4 regions of the Undibacterium sp. Ren11W genome follow, and region 3 is predicted to be linked to each of the others. Evidence: predicted binding sites of a transcription regulator. Region 3 holds the regulator's gene; each other region holds the start of a gene.
What was found. The regulator sigma-54, encoded in region 3, starts transcription at its own class of promoters, with help from an activator protein. The targets are predictions, from matches to a motif close to TGGCANGNAANCTGCTTT.
Positions count from the first base shown of each region.

Region 1: a site for sigma-54 is predicted at 2,084-2,101, ahead of ACO0K8_RS21775 (ANTAR domain-containing response regulator). Genes of this name have one in related genera too.
Region 2: a site for sigma-54 is predicted at 4,477-4,494, ahead of ACO0K8_RS08040 (PEP-CTERM sorting domain-containing protein). Genes of this name have one in related genera too.
Region 4: a site for sigma-54 is predicted at 1,893-1,910, ahead of ACO0K8_RS15345 (circularly permuted type 2 ATP-grasp protein). Genes of this name have one in related genera too.

Region 1 covers NZ_JBMPPB010000015.1:501-6,402, reverse strand. The annotation lists gene ACO0K8_RS21785 (ABC transporter substrate-binding protein) at 1-923, shown strand, start outside; gene tsaD (tRNA (adenosine(37)-N6)-threonylcarbamoyltransferase complex transferase subunit TsaD) at 1,000-2,025, opposite strand; gene ACO0K8_RS21775 (ANTAR domain-containing response regulator) at 2,181-2,813, shown strand; gene ACO0K8_RS21770 (CmpA/NrtA family ABC transporter substrate-binding protein) at 3,092-4,393, shown strand; gene ntrB (nitrate ABC transporter permease) at 4,403-5,320, shown strand; gene ACO0K8_RS21760 (ABC transporter ATP-binding protein) at 5,407-5,902, shown strand, end outside.
Region 2 covers NZ_JBMPPB010000002.1:308,950-314,851, reverse strand. The annotation lists gene ACO0K8_RS08065 (class I SAM-dependent methyltransferase) at 1-326, shown strand, start outside; gene ACO0K8_RS08060 (glycosyltransferase) at 323-1,321, shown strand; gene ACO0K8_RS08055 (NAD-dependent epimerase/dehydratase family protein) at 1,318-2,292, shown strand; gene ACO0K8_RS08050 (hypothetical protein) at 2,316-2,942, opposite strand; gene ACO0K8_RS08045 (hypothetical protein) at 3,165-3,677, opposite strand; gene ACO0K8_RS08040 (PEP-CTERM sorting domain-containing protein) at 3,775-4,437, opposite strand; gene ACO0K8_RS08035 (MerR family transcriptional regulator) at 4,614-5,657, opposite strand; gene ACO0K8_RS08030 (hypothetical protein) at 5,857-5,902, opposite strand, start outside.
Region 3 covers NZ_JBMPPB010000008.1:81,216-87,117, forward strand. The annotation lists gene lptC (LPS export ABC transporter periplasmic protein LptC) at 1-180, shown strand, start outside; gene lptA (lipopolysaccharide transport periplasmic protein LptA) at 202-795, shown strand; gene lptB (LPS export ABC transporter ATP-binding protein) at 798-1,541, shown strand; gene ACO0K8_RS16940 (RNA polymerase factor sigma-54) at 1,559-3,046, shown strand; gene hpf (ribosome hibernation-promoting factor, HPF/YfiA family) at 3,168-3,512, shown strand; gene ACO0K8_RS16950 (enoyl-CoA hydratase/isomerase family protein) at 3,912-5,003, shown strand; gene ACO0K8_RS16955 (DUF4197 domain-containing protein) at 5,097-5,735, opposite strand; gene ACO0K8_RS16960 (deoxyguanosinetriphosphate triphosphohydrolase) at 5,851-5,902, opposite strand, start outside.
Region 4 covers NZ_JBMPPB010000006.1:266,635-272,536, forward strand. The annotation lists gene ACO0K8_RS15340 (sodium:solute symporter family protein) at 1-1,758, shown strand, start outside; gene ACO0K8_RS15345 (circularly permuted type 2 ATP-grasp protein) at 1,941-3,377, shown strand; gene ACO0K8_RS15350 (alpha-E domain-containing protein) at 3,379-4,329, shown strand; gene ACO0K8_RS15355 (transglutaminase family protein) at 4,348-5,175, shown strand; gene ACO0K8_RS15360 (peptidase) at 5,276-5,902, shown strand, end outside.

The sequences.
Region 1 (5,902 bases), on a different contig from region 3:
TTGTCCTGAAAACGCTGGATGATGGCTATGAAGCCGATAGAGCCGCCGCCAATACCAAGCAATTAATTGAAAAAGAAGGCGCGTTCGCGCTGTTCGGTTATGTGGGAACACCTACTTCGAACGCGGCCATGCCATTGATCAATAAGGAAGAAATTCCTTTCTTTGCCCCGTTTACCGGCGCACAAGCGCTGCGCGAACCGTTTAATCGCAATGTCTTTCATATCCGCGCCGGCTATTTTGAAGAGACAGAGAAAATTGTCGATCATATTACGACACTCTCAATTAAGCGCATTGCCGTGTTTTATCAAAACGATGCTTACGGCAAGGCCGGCTTGGAAGGTGTCACCCGAGCGTTGAAAAAACGCAATATAGAAGTGGTTGGCTTGGCCACTGTGGAACGCAATAGCGTCGATGTGGCGGCCGCTGTTGCTAAATTAAAGCTGGCAAAGCCGCAAGCGGTGATCATGGTTTCTGCCTACACTTCTTGTGCTGCTTTCATCAGGGAGATGATTAAAGACGCGAGTGCCGCTCCGGTGTTCTGGAATATTTCTTTCGTCGGCAGCCAGGCCTTATCGAAAGAACTGGGCAAGGACGGACGTGGCGTGATGATTTCACAAGTCATGCCAGCTCCCTGGGAAGACATCACTGCCGTGGTCAAGGAATATAAAAACTTGTATGCAAATAAGCCAGGCCGTGAAGTCGGTTATGTCAGTCTGGAGGGTTTTATCGCCGCCAAGGTGATGGTCGAAGGTTTGAAACGCGCCGGTGGTGGCTTAACACGGGATGGTTTGATACGTGCGCTGGAGTCTATGAGTTCTTATAACGCCGGCGGTTTTCAGGTGAAGTTTAGCAGCAGTAACCACAGCGCATCGACCTATGTCGATCTGAGCGTGATCGGTAAAGACGGTAAGTTCATGCATTAAAAATGTATTACCAAATAAAAAACGCAGAACAAGTTCTGCGTTTTTTTTACGTCTTAAATCGCAACTAAGTCCGCAACTAAGTCTGCAACTCATGCAGCGGCCAGCGCGGCCTGACATTAAAGCCATACTCGCGCGTTGCCAGGGATGGATTTTGTTGCAGGCGCATGGCGCCAGCAAAGGCAATCATGGCTCCGTTGTCGGTACAAAATTCCAGCTCAGGGTAAAACACCTGATAACGGCGCTTGGCGGCAGCGGCATTTAAGGCGGTGCGCAATTGCTGATTGGCACCGACACCACCGGCGATCACCAAACGTTTTAAGCCATGTTCTTTGAGCGCTGTCATGGATTTGGCGACCAGCACGTCGACCAGAGCATCGACAAAACCACGCGCGATGTTGGCCTTGTCTTGCTCGCAGATGTCAGTGTTATGGTTTTTTACCACCGTCAATACGGCAGTTTTGAGACCCGAAAAACTGAAATTGAGATCTTTAGAATGCAACATAGGGCGTGGCAATTTATAGGCCTTAGGGTCGCCAAACTCGGCCAGACGCGAAATCGCCGGCCCGCCGGGGTAAGTTAAACCCAGCAGTTTGGCCGATTTGTCGAAGGCTTCGCCGGCCGCATCATCTAAAGTCTCACCGAGTAATTTGTACTGTCCTACGCCATCGACCCGCATCAATTGCGTATGACCGCCCGATACCAGTAAGGCGATGAAGGGGAATTGTGGCGGCTGGCTCGCTAACAAGGGGGACAGCAAGTGCCCTTCCAGATGATGGATGCCGATGACCGGTTTATTCAATGCCAGCGCCAATCCGCAGGCGACCGAGGCACCGACCAGCAAGGCGCCGGCCAGCCCCGGGCCTTGGGTGTAGGCGATGGCGTCGATCTGATGTTTGTCCAGCTTGGCCTTGGTCAATACTTCGGTCAATAAGGGCAGGGCGCGCCGAATATGGTCGCGTGAAGCGAGCTCAGGAACGACACCGCCGTATTCCTGATGCATCGCGATCTGCGAGTGCAGCGCATGCGCCAGCAAGCCGTGCTCAGTGTCGTACAAGGCTAAGCCGGTTTCATCGCAGGAGGATTCAATGCCGAGAACTATCATTAAAAATGGTTTCTTATTTAGATGTTTTGCTAAAGCGGCAAACCCATGATGCTTTGCCTGGTGCGGATTTTGCTTACTTAGTTGACGCAAATATCCGTAAAAGACAGATTATAGGTCTTAACCAGCCAATCAGCAGCACTCTAGAGTATCAAAATATGAAAGCAGCTAGTTTACGGATCGTGGTCGTGAATACCGTTATCCCGGCCGAAAATGAGCAGGAGAGCCATGTGCAGGCACAACTGGCACGTTCGCGCGCCTTACGCATAGGTTTACTGCAGGCCGGCTACAACATTATTGCGGTGCTGCCGGGCGATCTCTACATGACCGAGCGTATCGCTCAGTTGCAGCCAGATATGATCATCATCGATGCCGAATCGGATGCGCGTGATGTTCTTGAACACATGGTGTTAGCGACCCGCGATGCACCGCGTCCCATCGTCCTGTTCACGGAAGATAGCGATCAGACCAATATGGCCGCAGCCATGGAGGCGGGGGTTTCCGCCTATGTGGTAGCGGGTTTGCATACCGAGCGTATCAAACCCGTGCTTGATGTTGCGATGGCGCGTTTTAATGCCGACCAAAAGCTGCGTTCCGAGTTGTCCGATACCAAGGCTAAGTTGGCTGAGCGCAAAACCATAGAACGCGCCAAGGGTTTGCTAATGGAGCGCCATCAGTTGTCGGAAAACGATGCCTATCAGAGGCTACGCAAACAGGCGATGGAAAAAAATCTGAAGTTGGCCGATCTGGCGCAGCGGGTGCTGGATGTGGCAGATTTGTTGGGCGCGTAGATTTTGACCTGTATTGGTGCGCCGCGTCATAACGGTGCAGTTTTTTCTCTGTATTGGGGACGATTTTCCGGTTTTAAGCTGTCACTGCGTAGGCATCCCAGCGTAAAGAGAACTGGCACAGCAATTGCTAATAGGTAGTAAAGCGCCAACGCAGGTGCAAGAGTGAATCCGGCTAACGGCGGTCGATTCACCAAGACAAAGGTGTCTTCCCATATTGATTAATCAGTATGGCAAGACGCCTTTTTTTGTTTTTATTTTTTCTTAAGCTGGAGCGCACTATGTCAATTCAAACACCAAAAAATCAGTCCGAAGATCTCACTTTAGTGGAGACTCAGCTTGATCGCAGCCAAACTGATCTTCAGCGCCGCCATTTTTTGCAGGGTGCTGCAGTCGTCGCAGGAGCCGGTGTCGTGGGGCTGCGTTCAGGTGGTGTCTGGGCCGCCGGCTCCGATAAACCAGAGAAAGAAGAAGTGCGGATCGGCTTCATTCCCTTGACCGATTGCGCCTCGATTGTGATGGCATCGGTGCTCGGTTTCGACAAAAAATATGGTATCAAAATTATTCCGACCAAAGAATCCTCATGGGCCAGTGTGCGCGATAAATTAGTCAATGGCGAACTCGATGCGGCACACGTCTTGTATGGCTTGATCTATGGGGTGCAGATGGGCGTGAGCGGCAACAAGAAAGACATGGCAGTCTTGATGACACTGAACAATAACGGGCAGGCCATTACCTTATCGAAAAAATTGGCGGATAAAGGGGCGGTCGATGGTGCTGGCCTGGCCAAGCTGATGCAAATGGAAAAGCGCGAATACACTTTTGCCCATACCTTTCCGACTGGCACGCACGCGATGTGGCTCAATTACTGGCTGGCGGCGCATGGTATCAATCCTTTAAAAGAAGCCAAGGTTATTACCGTGCCGCCACCACAAATGGTGGCGAATATGCGGGTTGGAAATATGGATGGCTATTGCGTCGGTGAGCCTTGGAATCATAGAGCGATTGCCGACGGCATCGGCATCACCGCCGCGACGACGCAAGACATTTGGAAAGATCATCCTGAGAAAGTGTTGGGCACCAGCGCCGAGTTTGTACAGAAGTATCCAAATACGGCACGCGCCATGACCGCTGCGATTCTCGAAGCGAGCCGCTGGATTGATGCTTCCCTGACGAATAAAAACAAGATGGCCGAAACCATCGCCGATAAGGCCTATGTGAATACTTCGGTGGATGTGATCAATCAAAGGATTATGGGGCGCTATCAAAATGGCCTGGGCAAGACCTGGGACGATCCTAATTACATGAAATTTTTCAATGACGGCGCGGTGAATTTTCCTTATCTGTCGGACGGCATGTGGTTCATGACTCAGCACAAACGCTGGGGCTTGCTGAAAGCTGATCCGGATTATCTGGCAGTGGCAAAAGCAGTCAACCGCATCGACGTCTACAAAGATGCTGCGGCTATGGCCAAGGTCGCCGTGCCTAAGGATGTCATGCGCAGCAGCAAACTGATGGACGGCTCGGTCTGGGATGGTAAAAATCCGGCAGCTTACGCGGCCGCTTTTAAGATTAAAGCATAGGGAGTAAATATGAATAGCATGGTACATGGCGTGATCCGCGAACCGGCCAGTAGCACTAGCGTAGTCAAACCGGCTGCAGTCATACCGCCTGCCGCAGCGCTACCTGCGTCCAGCGAAAAAACTGCGCAGAAAGTGAAGCGCGCTATTGCATTTAAACCGTTTTTTCTAGCGGTTCTGCCACCGATCTTGGGTCTGGGGCTATTGATACTGATATGGGAAATCATCGCGATCAAGACCTCCAGTTTCCCCTCTCCCTGGCTTACCTTGCAAGAGGCAATTAAGCTGTTTTCTGATCCGTTTTACCAAAATGGCCCTAACGATCAGGGCATAGGCTGGAACATCTTTGCCTCGCTGAAAAGGGTGGCGCTGGGCTTCGGTCTGGCCGCCGCGATCGGTATTCCTTTGGGTTTTCTGATTGGGCGGTTTAAGTTTTTGTCCGGTATGTTTAATCCCATCATCAGCTTACTCAAGCCGGTCTCGCCGCTGGCCTGGTTGCCGATAGGTTTGCTGGTATTTAAGTCGGCACATCCGGCGGCGATCTGGTCGATTTTTATCTGTTCGATCTGGCCTATGATCATCAATACCGCGATCGGTGTGCAGCGCGTGCCACAAGATTACATGAACGTAGCGCGGGTCTTAAATCTGTCGGAATGGAAGATATTCACCAAAATCTTGTTTCCCTCGGTCTTGCCGTATATGTTGACCGGGGTCAGGTTAGCGATAGGCACGGCCTGGTTAGTGATCGTCGCGGCAGAAATGCTCACCGGTGGGGTTGGTATCGGTTTCTGGGTCTGGGATGAGTGGAATAGCCTGAATGTTCCGCACATCATCATCGCGATCGTGGTGATAGGTTTGGTTGGTTTGATCTTGGAGCAAATATTGGTGGCCGTGGCACGTGCTTTTACTTATGACGATGTGCCTAACTAATCAATTGAATCAATTGAATCAATTAATTCATTGATGCATTGATTCATTCAATCAGCAGCGAATAAGCAGCGCAAAAGGAGTTTGAGATGGAAAAATTAGATGCGAAATACATAGAGATCAACAATGTCGAGATGCGTTTTAATACCAAGAAGGGTAGTTTCCACGCTCTGCGTGACATTAATCTCAATGTCGCCAAAGGGGAATTCATTACCCTGATCGGCCACTCGGGTTGTGGTAAATCGACTTTGCTCAATTTGATCGCTGGCTTGACGACCGCCAGTTCCGGCACTCTGTTATGTGCCAATCGCGAAATCGCCGGGCCTTCACCCGAACGCGGCGTGGTATTCCAAAATCACTCCTTACTGCCTTGGCTCACTTGTTATGAGAATGTGTATCTGGCGGTAGAGCGAGTCTTTGGCGCGACCGAAAACGGCACGAAATTACAGAAACGCACCATGCAAGCCCTGGCACTGGTCGGACTGACCCACGCCGAGAACAAGCGCCCGAATGAAATTTCGGGTGGCATGAAGCAAAGGGTGGGGATCGCCCGCGCCTTGGCGATAGAGCCTAAGGTGCTGCTGA
Region 2 (5,902 bases), on a different contig from region 3:
TCCGGGTTTGCGCGGAATTTTCAAGAATTTCGAAGGCAGGTTATATTGAAGTTCCCAATTATTGCATTGATCTCTTTATAAAAAACAACGATATCATTCATAAATGGCTATGTGCGCTAGGTGCGAAGTCGAATTCGCTTGTATTCACGAACCGTCGGGATTTTTTGAACACCTTTCCATCCTCGGAGCTCAATATATTTCTTCGATTTTATCTCCAGCTGACAAATATCCACTATGTATGGCGTGATGAAATTGAAGCTAATTACTCTGTGTTCGATATCGTCGTTAAAGCGCCAGAGCAATGCTGCCCTCAAAAAATAATATGACCAATTCAATAAATTTTTCTGACCACATCCTGCGTGTCTCCATCGTGGTGCCAGTGTTCCAGGGCGAATTGACCTTGGATGACCTGATCGAGGAAATTGTCCCTCTCACTGCACCTAGTATGACGCCAGCAAAAAATCGCTTCCAAGTGATCGAGGTGATCCTGGTTAACGATGGTGCGCTGGATGGTTCATCCGACGTGATCTTGGGTCTAGCGAAACGGTATCCGTTCGTCAGACCCATCTGGCTATCTAGAAATTTTGGGCAACATCCTGCAACGCTCGCCGGCATGGTCAGTACAGTCGGCGATTGGATTGTCACGCTCGACGAGGACGGACAGCATGATCCCGCATTCGTGGGGCCTATGCTCGACCAAGCCTTGGAACATGGAGCGCAACTGGTTTATCCCAAACCGGAGAATGTTGCACCGCATGCTTGGTGGCGCAATCTGGCCAGCAAATTCGCAAATGGCTTAGGCCGGAAACTTCTCGGTGATCGGTCAGCTGGAGGTTTTTCAAGCTTCAGACTAATACAGGGAGAGATCGCGCGAAGCCTGGCGGCATTTTGTGGCCCGGGCGTATTTCTCGATATCGCGCTGTCGTGGGTCGTTGGACGAGTTTCCTTCTGCCACATCGTACTTCGGAACGAGCGCGGACGCAGCTCTGGCTACTCACTGAGAAAGTTAATGGCCCATCTCTGGCGCCTTATTATGACCGCTGGTACGCTGCCGTTGAGAATCATTGCATTGACGGGATGTCTGACCATACTGATCTCAATTGTTATCACGATCTATCTGCTGTGGGGTAAATACGCACATCAAGTACCGATTCAGGGATGGACCTCTTTAATGATCGCAATAAGTCTCTTTTCTGGATTGATTCTATTCTCCATCGGGGTGATCGCCGAGTATTTAGGTATGCTGCTCATCATGGCCTTGGGCAAACCACTTTACCTGACAGTGACTGGGCCAAAGCCCAAAGACAAAGACGCTTTATGAGTAATACATTGGCCTGGGTATTGGGCGGAGGAGGCTTGCTGGGATCCAACGTCTTGCAGGCCATGGCGCAGCACAGATTTGGCATAGAACCATGGCGACTTGGATCGTCTGGAATCCCATGGAGAAACCCGGTTCAAGGCCGACAAGTTTTAGAGGCGCAAACATTGGAGTTTGTCCGGGAAGTGAATACCAGAGGATGTAGCTGGGCCGTCTTGTGGTGCGCAGGTTCCGGCGCGGTAGGAAGCTCCAATGAAAGTCTTCGGGTTGAGACAGATTATTTAAACTGCTTGCTCTATGCACTTGGCAAACAGCTTCCGCAGCATCGGGGCAAGGTGCTCTTGGTCAGTTCTGCCGGTGGCGTGTACGGAAATAATCACAAGCAACCGCTAACTGAGACATCAAGCTGTCAGCCGATTTCGGATTACGGCAGAAATAAGTTACTCCAGGAAAGTATGCTTCAGGAATGGGTGAAGGAGCACCCCGAAATTTCGACTTTGGTTGCACGCATTTCCAATTTGTATGGCCCAGCACCACAGATAAATACCGCCCATGGCTTGATCCCACACATTTCCCGCAGCATCTTACATCGAGTACCTATCAATATTTTTGTCCCCTTGGACACTTCGCGTGACTACATCTACGTAGATGATTGTGTTTCTAGTTTGCTGGAGGGATTATCACGACTAGGAGAAAATGGTCGCGAACACGTTTTAAAAATCTTTCACTCTGGAGAAACGAAAACGATTGCTGGACTCATCGGTGTATTTTCAAGACTAACACACGGTCGTGTCAGAATAGTCTGCGCGACCAGTCCGATCGCATCCCAGCAATCACTACAGCTACAGTTCCGTTCCACGGTCTGGGTGGATCTGATGCCAGAACAAAGCATTAGCCTAACAATCGGCGTCCAGCGGGTGCACGCGCACATGCTTTCGATATTTCAAACTGGACGGTTACCACCGGTGCGCTAGACATTGTTCTAATGCCGAAAACATCAAGGGCGTTCACCCATAAAAATCACACGTGGACAAGGTGTTTTCGGTTCTGAGGCAGGGCACCAGAACGACACCGTAATCGCCCAGCGCTGGCAGGATATTTCTATCAGATCGGGGGTTTCGCCCTGGCCCAGATTGCAGGTCGATTGCAATGCTGCATCAAGAGATTTGGCTTGGAAATAGCCATAGCCGCTGATTTTTTGCACAGCCTGGTAAGCCAGTTTCGGATCTAAGCTGCCGGGGCGCATCACCAACTGACGCTGCCTGAGCTGGACCAGGGTTTCCAACTCGGCCTGGGCGCAGCTCCATTGTTTCGCGCTGCGTACGCATTGCGCCACGTAGTACAGCGGCTGCCCCTCTAGGCGCGCATGCGGACGGCATTTGACGTCGGCATAATTGGCGGCACTGGCGTTCGCTTCAAAGGCGCGTGCATCGATCTCGGCCAGCGCCATCCCATATTTTTGTCCGCACACGACCTGCTCCAGTAACATACTTTCGTCGCGGCTGAATTTGGCAGGAAAGGTTTGCGTTTGCGCCACTGCCGCGACGGCGGGCGCGCTCAGTTGCGACAGCAAGATGGTAGTCAGGCAGAGTAAGCCATGGCGAATGCGGTACATCGATTTCATTTTCTATCCGGGCCAGACATTTTTCAGTGTTTCTTCAACAGATTGGCCGTAAGAGTGGTTGAAGCGGGCGGGGTAAGGCTAGAGCCTATTTTACATGGCTAAGGAAACTTCTAAAATCCCCAAACTGTAAGCGCAATATCCATGCGCCTAGTGGCACGATATCCGGCTGCAGGCCGCATCGGGATTGCGGCAGCGATTTGCTAAGGCATCAGCCTAAGATCATCAATTACAGCCTTCCACCAGACTAATGGTTTTGCTGCCGGCATAGATGGTCTCGACTTTATCGTTGGCAATCTCAAACTTCATGCCGCGGCTGCGCTTGGCGTCCCAGAGAAAATAGTAAAACCCTTTTTCATCGTACTTATGCACTTCTATCTCTAGCTGTTTGCCAAACAGGCGCTTGAGTTTTGCGCTGGAGTCGCCGACTGCCACACCTGATTTGGTGAGTATGCCAGGTGAGTTTGCTTCTATGTGCGTAATCCGGCCGTGCTGCAGCATCAGCGTGACTCCAGCGTGGCCCTGCGCAGCCGACATAAACTTGCAGGCCGAGCCAGGTGGGCCTTCGCTCGCTGTGATGAGCTTGCTGCCGAGTAGTGACTCGGCTTGTTTGGCCGTCATACCCGGCTGTAGCGGACCGTAGCCAGCGCTGCTTAAACGCCAGTCGTCTGCCGCCCATAATGCGTTTGAGAACAGCGTGGCAATCAATAAACTCGATAACGTGAATAGATACTTCATAAAACCTCAATCCGGAGTATAGAAAAATCATTAGCTCGCTAGCATAAAGCAAAACGCCCGCGAACTAGCGGGCGTTTTGGATAGCCAATGCTGGTGATTACTGCGCTTGACGGCACTCACGATGCGCAATTCGCGGATAGCGCTGACTGCGACGTCTGGCTAGCAGCATGCCAGACCAGCACAGTGTAGCTAAGGCGAATAGGGCGAGGCTGTCGGGTTCTGGTACTTCGCTCGCGGCTATTTCAAAACTAATGGTATCGATGGCGAAATCCTCATTTCCTAAAATTCTGACTTTCGCGATATTGCCTGCACTGCCGGCAATATGCCCTACCGAACCGGCGCTAGCGAAGCTGTTTAGGCTCATCAAATCGACTTCGATGAGATTATTCAAGAGGTCATAATAATTCACGCTGAAAGTAAACTCGCCAGCACCGTTGATAATATCGAAATTGAGATTATTCACCAGACTAGAGAAAGTGAGGTCGATATAGCCATCTAAAGTGCCATATAAATTTATGCCCGAGGTTTGCATATTCGACCACCCCTGATAATTCATCACCACCGCGCTAGGCCCGGAGCTCACGGTCAGATCCGGATAGCTGACGACATTGTATGCGCCACTGCCAAAACAGCAATCGACGGGTGCGCCTAGTTCATCAAAATTGTGTGTGATCGGTGCCGCAACGCTAGAAAGTGCCGTTGCCATTGCCATCAAACCAAGAATGCAGATGACTAGCTGTGCCCGTAAATTCGACGTCATGATGGATCTCCCTGAATTATTATTAATGATTTCAGGAAGCAAGCATTTTCTATGCCGCAATAAATTAAATGAAGTAAATCAATCGCTTAATACGGAATTTGTGAAAAAATCAACGACAGACCTGTAAAGAAAATCGACAGTTTCTAGCGCGGGTTTATCGCCGCGGCATCGCTTTCTCAACAGACCGCATCCACCCCGGCCGCCCGCACAAAGGACAGCAGCGCCTGATCGACACCGGTGCGTGCCAATCGCTGCGGCTCTTGTTGCAGCGCCAGCCACATTTTCTGACGCGTACCAGCATCAACGCCGGCAAAGGCTTGCGTGAGTTGCTCCCATTCGGCGCAAGCGGCCTGCACCTGCACCGAATCTGCGGCCGCAGCGGCATGCATCAAGGCGCGCATACGGGCGATCAGGGGCAACCATGCCGGCCCGTTTTTGCCATAGCTGCTGCGTAGTTTTTGCATCTCGGCCTGATTTAGATAGCGCGCATAAATGGCTAAACGTTGCTCGGCCAAGGCCGCGGCCATATACGCCATCATGGCTGGGTCTATGCCGGTTTGTACTTGCATGCTGCTCTCTTGCAGCATCATCTGGGCCGACTTGACCATCAGGTCTGGTTTGCCACCGGTAAATTGCTGGACCAGATCAGACCAGCGCTGAGCCGCCTGCTGCACTCTGGGCTCGTCCACTGGACAAGCCGCTGCCATCAACTGTTTCACTTCTGCGATCAAGACTGGCCAGCTCAATTGCGCCTCAACCACCACAGTATCGTTCTTGCGTCGCTGCAGCTCGGCCTGCTCATCGCTGCTGAAATATTTGTCATACATCGTCATCAACTCCAAAGTTGCCAGCCAATCGGCCAGTTCCGGTTCAAGCCCGCCTTGCTGCGCCTGTTGCAGCGTGTCCTGCAAATTACTGAGGCGATCACGTAAGCGCACGGCCTGGCTGATCTGCAGATTCAAGGCCTGTAATTGGCGCGCTATCAGACCAGGCAAAGCCTCGCCTTCACTCGCCAGCGTGGTAGCTACCTCGGCTAATGACAAACCGAGTTGGCGCAAGGCCAAAATGCGGTGCAAGCGCGCCACATCGTTGCGGTTATACAGCCGGTAGCCAGCCTCGCTGCGCGCGGATGGTGAGAGCAGCCCCAGCTCATCATAGTGATGCAAAGTACGCACCGTTAAGCCGCTACGGCTAGCCAATTCACCTATTTTTAATAACATAGCCTCACCTCCATAACGCTACTTTCCAGCCTCACCTAAGGTCAGGGTCAAGCACTATTGTATATTTTTGCAGCACAGGTCGGCCAGCGCGCATATTCCATGCGCCTGTTCGGCCTGCCTGGCTGGAAACCCGCATGGGATATGCGCGCTGGCCGGTTGCTGTTTTTAATTTTCTTAGTTTGCCTTTAGCACGCCCACATCAGCGGGCGCGCCTGATTGTATGCGCATAGCCTGCCACCAGCAGC
Region 3 (5,902 bases):
TTAGTCTTACCAGATGAAAATACAATGAAAACCGATACTGCCGTGACGATGATCACAACAACATCGGAAATTCACGCGGTCGGCATGACGGCGGACAATAACACCCAGCAAGTACAATTACTTAGCAAAGTAAGGGCGCGCTTTAGTCGTGCCGGTGCCGCGCAAAAACCTCTATCGTGAAGTAAACAGGAAAAATTTTATATGTATGCCACCCGCAATTCAGGCTTGAGCTATCTTGGCCAACTAGCGATAACATTTTGCTTTCTAGCACCTATTTGTTCGGCCTATGCGGAAAAAGCAGATAGCCAGAAAGAAACCAATATCGAAGCTGAACTATCCAATTCAGATGGTAAGAGAAACATCACTACATTAACTGGCGATGTAGTACTGACACGTGGCACTCTCATCGTCAAATCGGACCGCGCCATCATTACGCAAACTGCGGACGAGCACATGAATGTAGTGTTAACCAGCAATCCGGGAAAGCAAAATTTTTTCCGGCAAAAACGCGATGGTGGGGATGATTTGTGGGTAGAAGGTGTGGCCGATCGCATTGAATACGACGATAAAACTGAGTTGGTCAGGTTTATCTCGAAAGCCCGTGTCAAGTATTTAGAAGGCAAAAAAGTCACGCAAGAGCAAGAAGGGGAATTTCTTTCCTACGACAGTCTCAATGATGTGTTTCTCGCCACAAATACCACTACCGGCACCCATGTGCCTGGGGCTGGGCGTGTGAAATTGACGCTGCAACCTAAACCGGCAAAGCCAGTCAACATGAATACTCCAGCCAAATAATTATGACTAGTACACTCGTCATCCAGGGTTTACAAAAACGCTATGGGGCGCGCCAGGTAGTGCGCGATGTTTCTTTAGAAGTAAAAAGTGGCGAAGTAGTCGGCTTACTAGGCCCGAATGGCGCTGGTAAAACCACGTCCTTCTACATGATCGTGGGCCTGGTCCCCTCAGATGCAGGAAAAATCGATATCGACGGCGTTGATATCTCGCGCATGCCGATACACCAGCGCGCCAAACTCGGCTTATCTTACTTACCGCAAGAGGCTTCAGTATTTCGCAAGTTGTCGGTGGAGGACAATATCCGCGCTGTACTCGAACTACAAACCGATGAACACGGAAAATCTCTGAGCAAAGCTGCCATCGAGCAACGTCTCGATGCCCTACTCGACGACTTACAAATCGAAGGTTTGCGAGAGAATCCAGCGCTATCGCTATCTGGTGGTGAGCGCAGACGGGTAGAAATTGCCCGCGCACTGGCAACCAATCCCCGTTTCGTCCTGCTTGATGAACCGTTTGCCGGGGTCGATCCGATTGCCGTCATAGAGATACAGCGCATCGTGGTTTTTTTAAAAAATCGCGGCATAGGCGTCTTGATCACAGATCACAATGTGCGCGAAACCTTAGGCATTTGTGACCACGCTTGCATCATTAATCAGGGTGCCGTATTAGCCAGCGGTAGTCCAGAAGAAATCATCAGCAACGAATCGGTCAGGCGCGTCTATTTGGGAGAGCATTTCCGCATGTAGCGGAAATCACACTCAGCATGAAGCAAAGCCTGCAGCTACGCACCTCGCAACATCTGGCACTCACGCCACAATTGCAACAATCGATACGGCTACTGCAATTGTCCACGCTGGAACTGCATCAAGAACTAGAAAACTTGCTGATAGAAAATCCCATGCTAGAGCGCGTCGATAATCCACTCGATAGCGCGGTACGCTTGTTGGCGGACGGCGCCATTGGCAGTACTGAATCACGGTCTGAAACGGAGTTCGGCGTCAGTTCTGCTGAAGATCAGAGTAACGCCAATACCGACTCCAGCGAGATCTCAGAAGTTAGCAACGCGGCCGATAGTGTCAGCCCTAGCGAAACCGAGTGGAGTTTTGACGATGCTCCGCAAGGCAGTAAATCCTCGGAAGAGGATGAGGGAAGACCGCAGTTAGAAGCGGCGCATATTTCACTTAAAGAACATTTGCTGGAGCAAATGCGTCTGAATCTGCGCGAACCGCGCGATCTGGCCTTGGTGGAACTGGTAATCGACGCCCTCGATGATAGCGGTTATCTGATAGAGAGCCTGGAAGATATTCATTCCAGCATCCCTCTAGAACTATTGGTTGAGCCTGAAGAGCTGAGTTTTGCCTTGCTCATGGTACAAAGTTTTGATCCTGCCGGTGTTGGCGCACGTAACTGCTCCGAGTGCCTGGCGCTGCAGATCAAACGCCTGCCCAAAATCGCTTTCGTCACCCGACGCCTCGCACTTGCCATCGTAGAAACACAATTAGGTTTATTTGCACAACGCGATTTTGCTCGCTTAAAGAAGGTTTTTAATTGTGACGATGAGGATTTGCGCGAGGCACAGGTGGTGATACGTTTATGCAAACCCAAACCTGGCGCCGAGTTTGCAGTCAGTAGTTCCGACTATGTGGTGCCGGATGTAATAGTCAAAAAATCTGCTGATGGATGGCAAGTGTTATTGAACCAGGACATCATGCCTAAGCTGCGTGTCAATAGCATGTACGCCAATATCATGAAGCAAAATCGTGGGGATGGCAGTCTTAATCCCCAGTTGCAGGAAGCACGCTGGCTGATCAAAAATATGCGGCAACGTTTCGAGACGATTTTACGGGTTTCGCAAGCAATAGTCGAAAGACAACGGAATTTTTTCACACATGGAGCGGTCGCGATGCGCCCTCTTGTTTTGCGCGAAATTGCTGATACACTGGGTTTACATGAGAGTACAATTTCTCGTGTGACCACTCAGAAATACATGCTGACCCCACATGGTATGTTTGAGTTGAAGTATTTTTTCGGTAGCCATGTCGCCACTGAAACAGGGGGTGAAGCATCATCGACGGCGATACGAGCACTCATCAAACAATTGATAGGAGCAGAAAACCAGAAAAGCCCACTCTCTGATAGCAAGATTGCAGACATGCTGGGTGAACAAGGGATGGTCATTGCGCGCCGCACAGTCGCCAAGTACCGCGAAGCCCTTAAAATTCCACCGGTCAGTTTGCGAAAATCTTTGTAAAAATTGTTCTTGAAATTTTGCGTTAGATTGCTATATATGATTTAGCTCAAACAGGTTTTTCAGATTGGGCGCATAGTAATAGCGATAGTGTCATCAAGTAACATCACCATAGGAGCGTTTTATGAATCTCACCATCAGTGGTCATCACCTTGAAGTAACTCCTGCAATTCGTGAACATGTACAAAACAAGCTAGAACGTATCAGGCGACACTTCGATCAAGTCATTGATATCGCCGTCATCCTGACGGTCGACAAGCTCCGAGAAAAGGACAAACGTCATAAAGCAGATATTAATCTGCACATCAGCGGTAAAGATATTCACGTTGAAAGTCTGGCGCAGGATCTGTATGCTGCCATCGACACACTGATAGACAAACTAGACAGGCAAGTCATTAAACACAAAGACAAAATTCAGGAACATCCGCATCAAGCGATCAAACATATTCCTGATCCAGCCTCAGTGTAAAACTATCAACCCACAAAGGGAACCCAAAACTAGGACGCTTCAGCGTCCTTTTTTGTTGGCAAAAGAGATATGTGCATCTGCAAAAAAAACATCTTGTGCAATCGTTTTTGTAGGGCTGCGATTGTCTCTTTGCACCTTTCGAATCTCTTCACAGATTCATTTGATTAGCGGACAAATTTCGATAAAATGGCAATCTAAAATTTCGATAAAACATGGGCACAAGAACATCCTGCACTCGCTGCTGATTAAATTTCAAAATGGCAGCATGCCTAACACGCACTATTCATGCGGGTTTCCAGCCTATCTCGGCTGCAAGCCGCATGCAGATTGCGTGACCAGGCTGGCACTAGTTGATTTTTCTTATCCCATCCCAATCACCTTCACTAAATACCAGATCCTATGAGTAATCATATATTAAGCTCAATACAGAACCGCATAGGGTTCATCACCCTAGATAGACCGAAAGCCCTCAATTCTTTGTCCCTAGAAATGGTACGCAACATCACCGCCACACTGTTACAGTGGCAAGAGAATGACGAAGTTGCGGCTGTTTTCATTCATAGCAGCAGTGAAAAATCATTTTGTGCCGGTGGTGACATACGCTTTTTTTACGATGTTGGTACTGCCACCCCAAAGGGAGACAGCGCCCTGTTAGAAGATTTTTTCAGCGAAGAATACGCCTTAAATCATTTAATCCATTTCTATCCTAAACCTTATGTCGCATTACTAAACGGTGTGGTCATGGGCGGTGGCATGGGGATCGCCCAGGCAGGAAAAAACTGCCGCCTGCGGATAGTCACAGAGCGTACTAAGATGGCGATGCCAGAAGTGAATATTGGCCTATTCCCGGATGTGGGCGGCAGCTACTTCCTAGCGCGTAGCCCTGGCGAAATTGGTACTTATTTAGGGATGACTGGTGACATCATCAATGCGGCCGATGCCATGTATGCAGAATTGGCAGATGTGTATATTCCTACGACTGCCTTAACCACTTTGATGGACTTACTGCGCACTACTAACAGCGACGATATTCGTGTGCTGATCCGTGAGTTTGCGACGCAATATGCCGATCAGGCAATACCAGAACAAAGTACGCTGGCGAAAAATCGTGCTGCAATAGACTTGCACTTTGCAGGCAAAGATGTAAAAAAAGTCTTGCAATCACTAGCACTCGATCAAAGTGAATTCGGCTTACAAGCCAGCGCACTGATGCAGAAACGCTCGCCCTTGCTGATGGCTGTCACATTAGAACAATTACGTCGCGGTGCCGATATGACAGTAGCAGAATGTTTGCGCATGGAGCGAACTATGGTGCGCCATTGCTTCAAACATGGCGAGGTGCTGGAAGGAGTAAGAGCCTTGGTGGTGGACAAAGACAATGCACCACGCTGGTCTCCAGCAACGCAGGAGCTAGTCGATGAATCCTTGATACTCGGTTTTTTTGAGCCGGTTTGGCCAGACTACGCTCACCCTTTGCGCGATCTGCTATAAGCGATCAGTCAATCGCAATGCGTGGGAGTTTCTATGCGCGTTGCGATTGATGCTAGGGCAGCTTGAATTGCGTTGCGGAAAGCCTGGCAGCCATCACTTCAGCAAGCCAAATACCTTGCCTATAATTTTACTGCCCGCACCGATAGGATCCTGACGTATCGCTTTTTCTTCTTCAGCGATCATCAGATACAAGCCATCTAAAGCGCGTTGCGTCACATAGGTTTCGACACTGGCTTGCTGTGCGGGGACCACACCAAATTTATGCGCTTGTCCCATTACAGTATTGTACTGAGCAGAGAGCCCCGCCTTATCGGTAACGCCCTTCACCATAGGTAAAAATTTCACACCCAAAGCGCTTGCGGTTTTTTGCTTGAAAAAATCTGTGACGGAAGTATCGCCGCCGGTGAGTATGTTCTTGGCATCCGTCACCGACATAGATTTGACCGCATCGAGCAACAAGGGCTTCGCCATAGGCACGGCAGCCTCGGCTGCACGATTCATAGAAACGACCAATTCATCGAGTTGCTTGCCTTGCCCGGTCATCCTTAAGATAGGCAAAGCTTGTTCTAGCACCGAGGGTAATGCTATTCTGACCTTATCATTATTATAGTAACCATTTTCAGCCCCAAGCTTGGCAACTGCCAGCTCTGACCCTTTATTTAAGGCGGCCTTTAAACCGGCGCTCGCATCTTGATTACTCAGATCGTCGAACGAGAAAGCCCAGGCCGACATTGCCACACTAAGCAAAGCACCCGCCAGCAAAAATCCTGAGTTTTTCACATTAAATAAATGCGCTAATTGCATAGGAATCCCAATCAAAAAAAATACAGTTAAGTGTAAAAACGACCTAGATTTCTTCAATAGAAAACAGTCGTCGATGTTCTCTGATCGCATAGCGG
Region 4 (5,902 bases), on a different contig from region 3:
TTTTTGAGCCTGGCTGGAGGCTTGTATTTACAAGGTTTTGATGGTCTGGCCTACATCATAGGCTGGACCGGCGGTTTCTGTCTGGTGGCGCTGCTGATCGCGCCCTATATACGCAAATTTGGCCAATACAGTATTCCAGATTTTTTAGGCACGCGTTTTGCTGGCCCTCACGGCAGCAATGTGGTGCGGGTACTAGCCGTGATTGCCACCGTGATTATTTCTTTTACGTATGTCGTGGCACAAATTTATGGAGTGGGCTTGATCACATCCCGGTTTACCGGTGTGGATTTTTCCGTGGGTATATTTTTAGGTCTCGCCAGTATTTTGGTCTGTTCTTTTTTGGGTGGCATGCGCGCCGTGACCTGGACTCAAGTCGCGCAATATATTGTCATCATTATCGCCTACATGATTCCGGTCACCTGGCTTTCTATCAAGCATACCCAGGTGCCGGTACCGCAAGTGGCGTATGGCGAGATAGTACCTAAGTTAGAATTTTTTGAAAAAATTTTTGCCCAGGAGCCCAAAGAGCAAGAAGTTAGACGAATATTTAAACAGCGCGCCGAGTCGTATCAAGTCCGAATTAATCAGTTGCCTGCCTCGTGGGAAACCGGGCGCTTCGAGTTACGTCAGCATTTAGATGAGCTCAAGTCGGGCAATGCTACGCTGATACAAATCAAGGCTGCCAGTAAGGCACTCGCCAATTACCCCAAGTCGCCCCAGGAGGCGCAAGCGGTTTGGCTGGAAGCGAAAAATGCTAATCTGGCGCGTGCTGAGCCGGTCGAGTCCAATTACACGCCATATGCAGCAAAAACAGCGGCAGAGTCGGATATCAAACGGAATAATTTCATGGCGCTGGTATTTTGCCTGATGGTGGGGACTGCCGCATTGCCGCATATTTTGGTGCGCTATTACACCACGCCATCGGTGAGCGAGAGTCGTGACTCGGTATTTTGGTCATTGTTTTTCATCATGCTGCTGTATATCAGTATCCCTGCATTGGCGATTTTGGTGAAGTACGATATTTATACTTCGTTGGTGGGCATGGATTTTAACAAACTGCCTTCATGGGTCACCTATTGGGCGAGTATCGATAAAAGCAATCCGCTGGTAAATATCGTCGATATTAATCATGACGGCATTGTACAACTGGCCGAAATCGCGCTCGACGCTGATATCGTGGTGTTGGCTACGCCCGAGATTGCAGGTTTGCCGTATGTGATTTCCGGTCTGGTGGCGGCCGGTGGCTTAGCCGCCGCGCTGTCGACGGCGGATGGTTTGTTGCTGACGATTTCCAATTCGCTCTCGCACGATATTTATTACAAGATGGTCGATCCCAGTGCATCGACCCAGAAGCGGGTCACCATCTCTAAATTATTATTATTGGTGGTGGCCTTGGTGGCGGCATATGTGGCGTCTCTTAAACCGGCCGATATTTTGTCACTTGTTGGTGCAGCTTTTTCCTTGGCGGCGTCCACACTTTTTCCTGCACTAGTTTTGGGCATTTTTTGGAAACGCGCCAATCAACCGGGTGCCATCGTGGGCATCATCACTGGTTTTGCGGTATGCGTGTTCTATATGCTCAGTACCCACCCCTTATTTGGTGGCAATGCGAATAATCAATGGTGGCATATAGCGGCGATCTCGGCAGGCGTGTTCGGCGTGCCTTGCGGTTTTATCACGATGTTTGCGGTGAGTTTGCTGACTCCGCCACCTGATGCCAGAACGATAGCTCTGATCGATTACCTTCGAGAACCCTAGTGTGCTGGTGCTGGATTTTTAAACTTGTAGGACTTACGCAAAGCCGCCCCAGCGGCCTTGTACTCGCCTTGTCGTACTAAAGTACTGTCTTCGGCGTTACGCCTAGCGGGAACAATTTTGAGTAAGTCCTAACTTGGCTTGCTTCTTGCTAGTAAAGTGTGAAACAACAGCGATCACACATCATGGCAAAATTCTTCAATGAAATGACGGCGGATGGCACTGGCTTCTCTGCCTTGACGGCGGCAGCGACGCGTGAACATTATCGTGAGTTCGCAAGCTGGCTCAGTGAACAAGCGCCCGAAACCATACAGCGTCAGCGTGCCGAGGCCGACATCTTGTTTCGCCGGGTCGGTATTACTTTTGCGGTGTATGGAGACGATGCCGGCACCGAGCGCCTGATCCCGTTTGATATCGTTCCGCGCATTATTCCGGCGACCGAATGGGCGCATCTGCAGGCTGGATTGGTGCAACGGGTAAAAGCCTTGAATATGTTCATTCATGATATTTATCACGATCAGAACATCATCAAGGCCGGCATTATCCCGGCCGAACAAATCTACAAGAACGCGCAATACCGGCCAGAGATGCACGGCATCTCGGTGGCGTCTGATATTTATGCGCATATCGCCGGCGTCGATATCGTGCGTGCCGGGCAAGGCGAATTCTACGTGCTGGAAGACAATCTACGTGTGCCCTCCGGGGTCTCGTATATGCTGGAAGACCGCAAGATGATGATGCGGTTGTTCCCTGAATTATTTGCCCGCAATAAAATTGCGCCGGTCGATCACTATCCCGATTTGCTACTCGATAATCTGCGTTCGGTGGCCCCGATGGGGGTAGAAAATCCTACCGTCGTGGTGATGACGCCTGGCATGTATAACTCTGCCTATTTTGAGCATGCCTTCCTGGCGCAGCAGATGGGGGTGGAGCTGGTCGAGGGTAAAGATTTATTCGTCAACGACAATGCCGTGTACATGCGCACCACGCGCGGGCCGAAGCGGGTCGATGTGATTTATCGTCGCATCGATGATGACTTTATGGATCCGCTAGCGTTTCGCGCTGATTCCAGCATCGGCGTACCAGGATTGTTGTCGGTGTATCGCGCTGGCCGGGTCACATTGACCAATGCGATCGGTACCGGGGTGGCGGACGATAAATCGATTTATCCCTTCGTGCCGGACATGATTAAATTTTATCTGTCGGAGCAAGCCATACTCAATAATGTCCCGACTTATCAATGTCGTAAGCCCGAGGATCTGGCCTACACGCTGGCGCATTTGCCAGAGTTAGTGGTGAAAGAAGTCCACGGTGCCGGTGGTTATGGCATGTTGGTCGGACCTGCTTCCAGCAAACAACAAATAGAGGATTTCCGGCAACGCCTGATCGCCAAACCAGATGCTTATATCGCCCAGCCGACCTTGGCCTTATCCGCTTGCCCTACCTATGTCGATAGCGGCATCGCACCACGTCACATCGACTTGCGTCCCTTCGTTCTGTCCGGCAAGAACATTACGATGGTACCTGGCGGCCTGACACGGGTCGCGCTGGAAGAAGGCTCGCTGGTGGTGAATTCATCACAAGGCGGCGGCACTAAAGACACTTGGATATTGGAGAATTAAGATGCTTAGTCGCACCGCAGATCATTTATTCTGGATGGCACGCTACACCGAACGTGCCGAAAATACCGCGCGTATGCTAGACGTGAATTTACAGACTTCGCTGTTGCCGCAATCGGCTGAGGATGCCGAAAAAGGCTGGCGTGCGATGCTGGGGATTTCTGAGTTACAAGCCGCCTATGACTATAAATATCCGCTGCTCAATGCCAAAGATGTACTCAATTTTATGGTGCGCGATCCTGACAATCCTTCCTCGATTGCTGCTTGCCTGACGGCGGCGCGCGAAAATGCGCGGGCTGTGCGCGGCACCCTCACCACCGAGGTGTGGGAGACCCAAAATGCAACCTGGCTGGATATGCAAAAGCGTCTGGATGGCGGCCTGCTAGAGCGCGACCCCAGTCAATTTTTTGAATGGGTCAAGTATCGCTCGCACCTGTCGCGTGGTGTCACCATAGGCACGATGTTAAAAGACGAGGCGATACATTTTATTCGCCTCGGCACTTTCTTAGAGCGCGCTGACAATACCGCGCGCATACTCGATGTGAAGTTTCATGCCGCCAAAGACAACGGACAAAGCGAAGAAATGACGCCGAGAGATTTCTATTATTGGGCGGCGCTGTTACGTTCAGTTTCGGCCTTCGAGATTTATCGTAAGGTCTATCGTGATGTGATTACGCCAGAACGGGTGGCTGAATTACTCATCTTGCGGGGCGATATGCCGCGCTCGCTGTTGGCGTGTATGGACGAAGTGGTGAGTAATTTACGCGAAGTGAGAAACGACGCTTCTGCCGATACCGAGCGTCTGGCTGGAAAACTGCAGGCCGACTTACAGTTTTCGCATATCGAAGAAGTCCTGGCGCATGGTTTGCATGACACCTTGAGCCAATTTTTAGAGCGTATTTTTGAACTTGGAAAGCGCATCAGCCGGGATTTTCTTGTGCCTATCGCGGTTTAACCGGAGCATTACTCCCTTATGCAGCTATCGATCAAACATCAGACTAACTATCGGTATACCGCGCCGCTGGCCTATACCATACAGCAGTTGCGCCTGACGCCACGCCTGGAGTCGCATCAACGGGTATTGTCCTGGCATATGCACACTTCTGGCCACCGGCATGGATACACCGATGCTTACGGCAATCTCTGCCATACCCTGACCATCAACGGTGTACACAAGGAAGTTGCTATCGTGGTGCAAGGCCTGGTCGAGACCACGCGCCCGCATCTAGGCCGCCTGATGGATGCCGAAACCCTGCCGCCACTAGTATTTACGGTGGCAACCCGACTGACCGAACCGAGCCCCACCATACGTGAATTTGTTGCCAAAGCCTTGCCTGATGCGAGCTCTTTTCATACCAGAGAATTACTCGCTCTGGCCGAGCAGATCTGTGCCGCCGTGGCGTATCGCAGCGGCTCCACCATCGTCACCACCAGTGCCGACGATGCCTTGCAACTGGGCTCGGGGGTCTGCCAGGATCATGCCCATTTATTTATCGCCTGTTGCCATGCACGTGGGATTCCGGCACGCTATGTGTCTGGTTATATAGATCCGGGTAACACCGAGCATGCCGCTAGCCACGCCTGGGTTGATGTCTGGGTCTGCGAAAAACTCTTCGCTGGCTGGGTCAGTATCGATGTCACCCATGCCCGCCTGATGAGTGATGCCTATTGCCGCCTGGCGGTGGGCCGTGATTATGATGCTGCAGCTCCGGTGCGAGGGGTCAGACACGGTGGTGGTAATGAGATGTTAAGTGTGCAAGTACAGATCGCCGCAGTGAGTAACGGCCACTCCCTGGTGTAAAATTGCGCCATTCACTCAACCAAGGATAGGCGAATTCTTCCGGCGCATAGTATCCAAGACCGTACGCCGGGCTCGTCTCATTCCGTAAACACTGACTATCATGACTTACTGTGTTGGCATGCGGCTGGACCATGGCCTGGTTTTTCTTTCCGATTCACGTACCAACGCCGGGGTTGATCAGGTCGGCAGCTTCCGCAAAATGAGCGTGTTTGAAAACCCTGGCGATCGCATGATGGTCTTGATGACAGCCGGCAATCTATCGATCTCGCAATCGATACGCGAGCTGGTGTCCGAGCATGTAAGCGAGGATGGCCGTAGCATTTGGAATGCCCCGAATATGTATGAAGCCGCCCGTATTCTAGGCGAAGCGGTGCGCAGCATCCATCAGCGCGATGCCAAAGCGTTGGCCGATTTTGGCATTGATTTTAATGTCAGCATGATTTTTGGCGGACAAATCAAGGGCGAGCGTTGCCGCTTGTTTCAGATTTATTCGGCCGGCAATTTTATCGAGTCGCATAACGAAAACACCTATTTCCAGATTGGCGAAGCCAAGTATGGCAAACCCATCCTCGATCGCGTAGTCACGCCCGCCACGACGCTGGACGAAGCCGCCAAATGTGCCTTGATCTCTATGGATTCCACTTTACGCTCTAACGTCTCGGTAGGTCTGCCGCTCGATTTGCTGGTGTATCAAAATAATAGTCTGGCAGTGAGCCGCTTCGTCACC